2 regions of the Cupriavidus necator N-1 genome follow, and region 1 is predicted to be linked to the other one. Evidence: riboswitches for the same ligand, from Rfam matches in the RefSeq annotation. Region 1 holds a riboswitch; the other holds the start of a gene.

Region 1 (3,397 bases):
TGGCGGCCTTGTTGGTAAAGGTGACGGCGGCGATATGGCGCGGCTCGAAACCCTTGTCCTCGATCAGATGCGCGATCTTCTGCGTGATCACCCGGGTCTTGCCGGAGCCCGCCCCGGCCAGCACCAGGCAAGGGCCGTCCAGGTAGCGGACGGCTTCAGATTGGGCGGGGTTCAGGCCATGGGTCATGCGAGGGATGCGGTTGGAGGCGGGGAAATCAGCAGGAACAGCGGAAGGCCAGGCGGGACACGCCGGCACCCCAAAAACGGGCTCGGCGGCAAAGCTGACGATGTTAACACGCTGGCCGCGGCAGGTCAGTCAGCGCAAACCGCGTTGACAGGGCCGGTTGTGTCACTGGCGTAACACTTCGTAAAGGCCGGAGCCAATCGCGCAACGCAACGCTCTAACTGATATGTCCCCCGGCCTGCGCGGCGGGGGTGACATGCTTGAATCATCACACCGGAGCCAATAATGAAAACCCTGCAGACTTTGACCAAGGTGACCCTGATCGGCGCGACCGTCGCGGCCTTTGCCGGTTGCGCGGACATGACCCCGAAGCAGCGTAATACCGCCATTGGCGCGGGCGCGGGTGCCGTGGGCGGCGCCATCCTCACCGAAGGCAGTGCGCTGGGTACGCTGGGTGGCGCGGCCGTGGGCGGCGTGATCGGTAACGTTGTCACCGACGACAAGAAGAAGTAAGCCAGACCCGCAGCGACAGGTACGGCAGGCTCCCTGGCCGGTTTGACAAAGGCCGGGGCCTCCCGTACATTGCGCGCATCCGACCGGGAGAGCGCGCATCGCCTGCGCCGCCGAAGGGGTATCACCCGAAAACTCTCAGGCACCACGGACCGATCGGATCGGCATGCAATATGCACACGATGCATGCCGCACTCTGGAGAGCGGCACCCGCCATTCGTGGCGAGCGTGCCCACCGAAGGGGCGCACGAGGATGGGGTCCGGCAGGATCCGCCTTGTAATCTCTCAGGTATCGAGGACAGAGGGGTCATCCGCCGCAGCGGATTGCTACGCCACATTCAGGCGCGGCGAGCGTTGCGGCGGATGGCCCTTTTTTGTTTTCGCCAACCGAGATTGCCCCCGAGGATTCCATGACGCTCCAGGCCACGCCCCTCAACGCCATCCACCGCGCCCTCGGCGCCCGCATGGTTGATTTCGGCGGCTGGGACATGCCGGTCAACTACGGCTCCCAGATCGAAGAACACAATGCCGTGCGCACCGACGCCGGCATGTTCGACGTGTCGCACATGTGCGTGGTCGACCTCACCGGCGCCAATACCCGCAGCTTCCTGCGCGGCCTGCTGGCCAACAATGTCGACAAGCTGCAGACCCCGGGCAAGGCGCTCTACTCCTGCATGCTGGATGAGAAAGGCGGCGTGATCGACGACCTGATCGTCTACTTCTTTGCCGAGGACCGCTTCCGCCTGGTCGTCAACGCCAGCACCGCGCTGGGCGACATCGAATGGATCCGCGCGCGCAATGCCGCCACCGGCAGCGATGTGACCATCACGCCGCGCCGTGAAGATGTTGCGCCTGCAGGCGTGCAGCCTCTGGCCATCGTCGCCGTGCAGGGGCCCAACGCCCGCACCACGGTGTGGAGCACCTTCCCCTCGACCCAGCCGTCGGACACGCTCAAGCCCTTCAACGCCGCCGTGGTCCAGGACCCGGCCATCGGCGAGATCATGGTGGCCCGCACCGGCTACACCGGCGAAGACGGCTTCGAGCTGGTGGTGCCGGCCGAAAACGTTGCCGCCGTCTGGGAAAAGCTGAACGCCGCCGGCGTGCGTCCGGCGGGCCTGGGCGCGCGCGACACCCTGCGCCTGGAAGCCGGCATGAACCTGTACGGCCAGGACATGGATATCAACACCTCGCCGCTGGATGCGGGCCTGGCCTGGACGGTGGACCTGCAGAGCGAGCGCGATTTCACCGGCAAGGCAGCACTGGGCGCGGCCGGTTCGCGCCAGCAATTCCTCGGGCTGATCCTGCGTGACAAAGGCGGCGTCCTGCGCGCCCACCAGAAAGTGATCACCCCGGCCGGTGACGGTGAAATCACCAGCGGCACCTTCAGCCCGTCGCTGTCGCAGTCCATCGCCTTTGCCCGCCTGCCGAAGGATGTCGCCGTGGGCGATACCGTGCAGGTGGAGATCCGCGACCGCAAACTCAACGCGACTGTGGTTAAACTGCCGTTTGTGCGTAATGGCAAGGCACTCGTGAGCTGAGGCTCATACCAACGGTCGCCCTCGCCTGCCGGCGCTTGCCGGGCAGGCATCACCCAACAAGAAACAGATCTGTATCCGGAGAACCTCCATGAATTTCCCCGCTGACCTCAAGTACACCGAGTCGCATGAGTGGGTACGCGTCGAAGCCGACGGCACGCTCACCATCGGCATCACCGACCACGCGCAGGACGCGCTGGGCGACATCGTCTTCCTGGAACTGCCCGAAGTGGGCAAGTCGGTCGGTGCCGGCGACGCGCTGGCAGTGGTCGAATCGGTAAAGGCCGCTTCTGACATCTACGCCCCAGTGGCCGGCGAAGTGATCGCCGTCAACGAGGCCGCCACGGCCGCGCCGGAAAGCGTCAATGCCGACGCCTTCGACGCGTGGCTGTTCAAGCTCAAGCCGGCCAACGGCGACGACGTCAACGGCCTGATGTCGGCCGACGCCTACAAGGCCAGCGTCGGCGCCTGACGCCGGCGGCGCCGGTCCAACGATGGACCGGCCACTGCAGACTGACGCGCGCCATCCCGGCTGACCACCGGCCGGCGCGCACCCCACGAGGTTCTTGCCAATGAACGCCCCGCTTCCCATGAACGCCGCCCAAGTAACCCGGCCCACGCTGGCCGAACTGGAGGCGCGCGACGCCTTCGCCGCCCGCCATATCGGCCCCGATACTCCCGAACAGCAGCACATGCTGAAGGTGCTCGGCTATGACAGCCGCGCCGCGCTGATCGACGCCGTCATCCCCGCCGCCATCCGCCGCCGCGACGGCATGCCGATGGGCGAGTTCACCGAGCCGCTGAGCGAGGAAGCCGCGCTGGCAAAGCTGCGCGGCCTGGCAGGCAGGAACAAGGTGCTGAAGAGCTTTATCGGCCAGGGCTACTACAACACCGTCACGCCCGGCGTCATCCTGCGCAATATCTTCGAGAACCCGGCCTGGTACACCGCCTACACGCCTTACCAGCCGGAAATCTCGCAGGGCCGCCTGGAAGCGATGCTGAACTTCCAGCAGATGGTCACCGACCTGACCGGCCTGGACATCGCCAATGCGTCGATGCTGGATGAAGGCACTGCCGCGGCCGAAGCCATGACGCTGCTGCAGCGCGTGAACAAGCACGACTCGAACACCTTCTACGTGGCCGACGACGTGCTGCCGCAGACGCTGGA
Region 2 (3,360 bases), on a different replicon from region 1:
GGGGCAAAGGCGTTGGCGGGAATCACATACTCGTAGCCGCCGATATTCACTGGACCGTTCGACACCACGTTGCCACTGGCATCGCGCAGGTAGCTGCCCGTGGCGCTGGAGCGGTCCTGTTGCCAGTAGGCGGCAGTGAACTGCGCCTGCAGGGTATTGGTGATGTCGTAGCCAAGCTTGAGCTTGAGCTGGTCCTGCACGGTATGCGTGACGCCCTCGCTGTTCACGCCCATCACCACGCGGTCGCGGCCGGTCTGGTCCTGGTCGAAGTGGGCGCCGGTGACCGGCTTGTCGGCGGAAGTGGCACGGGCCGTGGAGCGCGCCGCGGTATAGAAGCTCAGCGGCTGGCTCTTGCTGTCCTGCCGGTCCACGCTGACCAGCCACGAGAACGGGCCGACGCGGTCGCCCACATAGGCGTTGGCGTGGACCCCGTTGAAGTTGTCGTGCGTGCCGTACAGGCTGAAGCGCTGCGTGAACAGCTGCACGCTGGCATCGCCCTCGAACTTCTCCGGCGTGCGCGTGGTGATCAGCACCGTCGCACCCAGCGAGTTGCCGGGATACAGCGCCGAATACGGGCCGTACAGCACATCCATGCGCTCGATCTCAGCGCTGTTGACCAGCGACCAGCGCGGCGGGAAGCTGAAGTCCGATCCCAGCAGGTTGGACAGCAGCAGGCCGTCCGCATAGACCAGCCCCCGCGCCGACTGGCGCGAACTGGTGCTGCGCACCGAGATGATCGAGTTCATATCGCCGATGAAGCGCTTGCGTACGGCGAGGTTGGGCGCGTATTTGAGGGCGTCTTCCGTGTTCACCACATTGAAGTCGGCCATGCGGCGGCTGCTGATGCCGTAGGCCGGCGAGGGCGTGTTGGGCGGTATGGCCGGCGTCTCGCCGCGCTCCGACTTGGCCGAGACCACCACCTCCTGCAGCGGCTCGAGCGCGTCCACCACCTGGGCGGCGGCGACGGCGGGGCCCATCAGTACCGCCGAAACGGCCAGTGCAATGCGATTTTTCTTCACTGGAAAGCCTTGTTGTCGTCTTTTTTTTTGGCTCACTCCACCTGAGCGCAGCATACGGCGCTTCTCCCCGAGAGCGAGCGCTGACATTTTATGGGGCATGGGGACGCAGGCCGATGCGACATAGCGACGCGGGCGGCAGGCCGCCTAAGTGTTAACCCGCATATCCAACGTCGGACCTTGTCACTACATTGCCCTGATTGGCGTCAAGCCAATGTGATGCAGGGAGAGACTATCGCGGCGCCCGCCGCGCACAGCGCCGAAGGAGCAACCGCCCCGGAAACTCTCAGGCAAAAGGACCGGCATCACCAGTCAGTGCACTCTGAAGAATGCCGGACGCTATCGTCCGCCGGCATACCGAAGGAGCAAGCGTACCCCGCCCTGGCGGCCGGGTGTCGTGAATCTCTCAGGTCCAGAACAGAGGGGGCGTCCGCCACGCATATTGCGTCCGGGCTCCCACCATCGACGTTCCTGGAACCTGCAGATCATGAAATCAATCGCTGTCATCGGCGGTGGCATCACGGGTGTCACCACGGCCTACGCGCTGGCCCGGCGCGGATTCTCCGTCACGCTGTTCGAGCGGCACCGCTATGCCGCCATGGAGACCTCGTTCGCCAACGGCGGCCAGTTGTCGGCCTCCAACGCCGAGGTCTGGACCCACTGGTCGACCATCGTCAAGGGCATGAAATGGATGCTGCGCAACGACGCCCCGCTGCTACTCAATCCCCGGCCCAGCTGGCACAAGCTGTCCTGGTTCGCCGAGTTCATCGCCGCGATCCCCCACTACCGCCGTAACACCATCGAGACCGCGCGCCTGGCCATCGCCGCGCGTGAGCACCTGTTCGACTGGGCGGCGCAGGAAGGCATCGATTTCGACCTGAAGAAGGAAGGCATCCTCCATATCTACCGCGACAAGGCCGGCTTCGACCATGCCGGCCGGGTCTCAGCGCTGCTGGCGCAGGGCGGGCTGGAGCGCCGCGCCGTGACGCCCGAGGAGATGCGCGCGATCGAGCCGACGCTGGCCGGGTCCTACTATGGCGGCTATTTCACCGAGAGCGATTCCACCGGCGACATCCACAAGTTCACCAGCGGCCTGGCCGCGGCCATCGATCGGCTAGGCGTGCGCTGCCTGTACGGCCAGGACGTGCGGGCGGTGAAGACCGACGGCAGGCGCGCCACCGTGACCGTTCAGGACGGCGCCGACACGGCCAGCTCCACCTTCGACGGCGCCGTGATCTGCGCCGGCACCGCCAGCCGCGCACTGGCCGCGGGGCTGGGCGACCGCGTCAACATCTATCCGGTCAAGGGCTATTCGATCACGGTCAACCTGACCGACGAAGCCAGCCGCGCCGCGGCACCGGTGGTGAGCCTGCTCGACGACGAAACCAAGCTGGTCACCAGCCGCCTGGGCGACGACCGCTTCCGCGTGGCCGGCACTGCCGAGTTCAATGGCTACAACCGCGATATCCGCGCCGACCGCATCCGCCCGCTGGTGGAATGGGTGCAGCAGTGCTTCCCCGGCGTCAGCACGCGCAGCGTGGTGCCTTGGGCCGGGCTGCGGCCGATGATGCCGGATATGCTGCCGCGTGTGGGGCGCGGGCGGACGGCATGCATCTTCTACAACACCGGGCACGGGCACCTGGGGTGGACCTTGTCGGCGGTGACTGCGGATATGGTGGCGGGGATTGTCTACCAGCATCTCGGCGCGAAGCTGGCAGTCGCGCCGGGTGCGTCGCTGGCATTGGCCAAGGCCTGAGCCTGAACTTGCAGATGTTTTCCCCCCTCTCTCATTTAGGGGAGAGGGGAGAGAACTAGGGGCATGGACGGGTTTCGCCTCATTCGGGTCCGCGCCCCAAACTCCCCACAATCCCCTTGCGGAAGGTCAGCACGCACACGATGAAGATGATGCCCGTCACCATCGACACCGATTCACCGAGCCCGTTGAACCAGTCGATGCCCGTCACCGCCGCAAGGTAGCCGCCCAGTTCGCCAAGCTTGTTCTCCAGCGCGATCACAACAAACGCGCCGATAATCGGCCCGGTGAGCGTGCCGAGGCCCCCCAGCAGCGTCATCAAGATCACCATGCCGGACATCGACCAGTGCACGTCGCTGAGCGTCTCGAAGCCCAGCACCAGTGCCTTGACCGAGCCGGCCAGCCCCGACAGCGCCGCCGACAGCACGAAGGCGGTCAGCTTGAAGTGGTCGACGTCATAGCCAAGCGACACCGCGCGCGGCTCGTTCTCCTTGATCGCCTTCAGGATCTGCCCGAACGGCGAATGCACCGTGCGCACGATCAGCGCAAAGGCGGCCACGATGATCGCCAGCGCCACGTAGTACAGCGTCA

The links. Region 1 has a riboswitch for glycine ahead of gcvT (glycine cleavage system aminomethyltransferase GcvT). Riboswitches for the same ligand answer to the same signal wherever they lie in the genome.
Region 2: linked by a shared signal. The riboswitch ahead of CNE_RS20315 (D-amino acid dehydrogenase) and the one ahead of gcvT (glycine cleavage system aminomethyltransferase GcvT) in region 1 are both predicted to bind glycine.

The regions. Positions count from the first base shown of each region.
Region 1 covers NC_015726.1:3,708,237-3,711,633, forward strand. Annotated here, with positions in the region: gene CNE_RS17440 (UvrD-helicase domain-containing protein) at 1-187, opposite strand, end outside; gene CNE_RS17445 (glycine zipper 2TM domain-containing protein) at 470-697, shown strand; glycine riboswitch at 772-859, shown strand; glycine riboswitch at 881-1,006, shown strand; gene gcvT (glycine cleavage system aminomethyltransferase GcvT) at 1,105-2,232, shown strand; gene gcvH (glycine cleavage system protein GcvH) at 2,321-2,701, shown strand; gene gcvP (aminomethyl-transferring glycine dehydrogenase) at 2,802-3,397, shown strand, end outside.
Region 2 covers NC_015723.1:481,493-484,852, reverse strand. Annotated here, with positions in the region: gene CNE_RS20320 (TonB-dependent receptor) at 1-1,073, opposite strand, end outside; glycine riboswitch at 1,230-1,328, shown strand; glycine riboswitch at 1,329-1,447, shown strand; gene CNE_RS20315 (D-amino acid dehydrogenase) at 1,504-2,772, shown strand; gene CNE_RS20310 (branched-chain amino acid ABC transporter permease) at 2,852-3,360, opposite strand, start outside.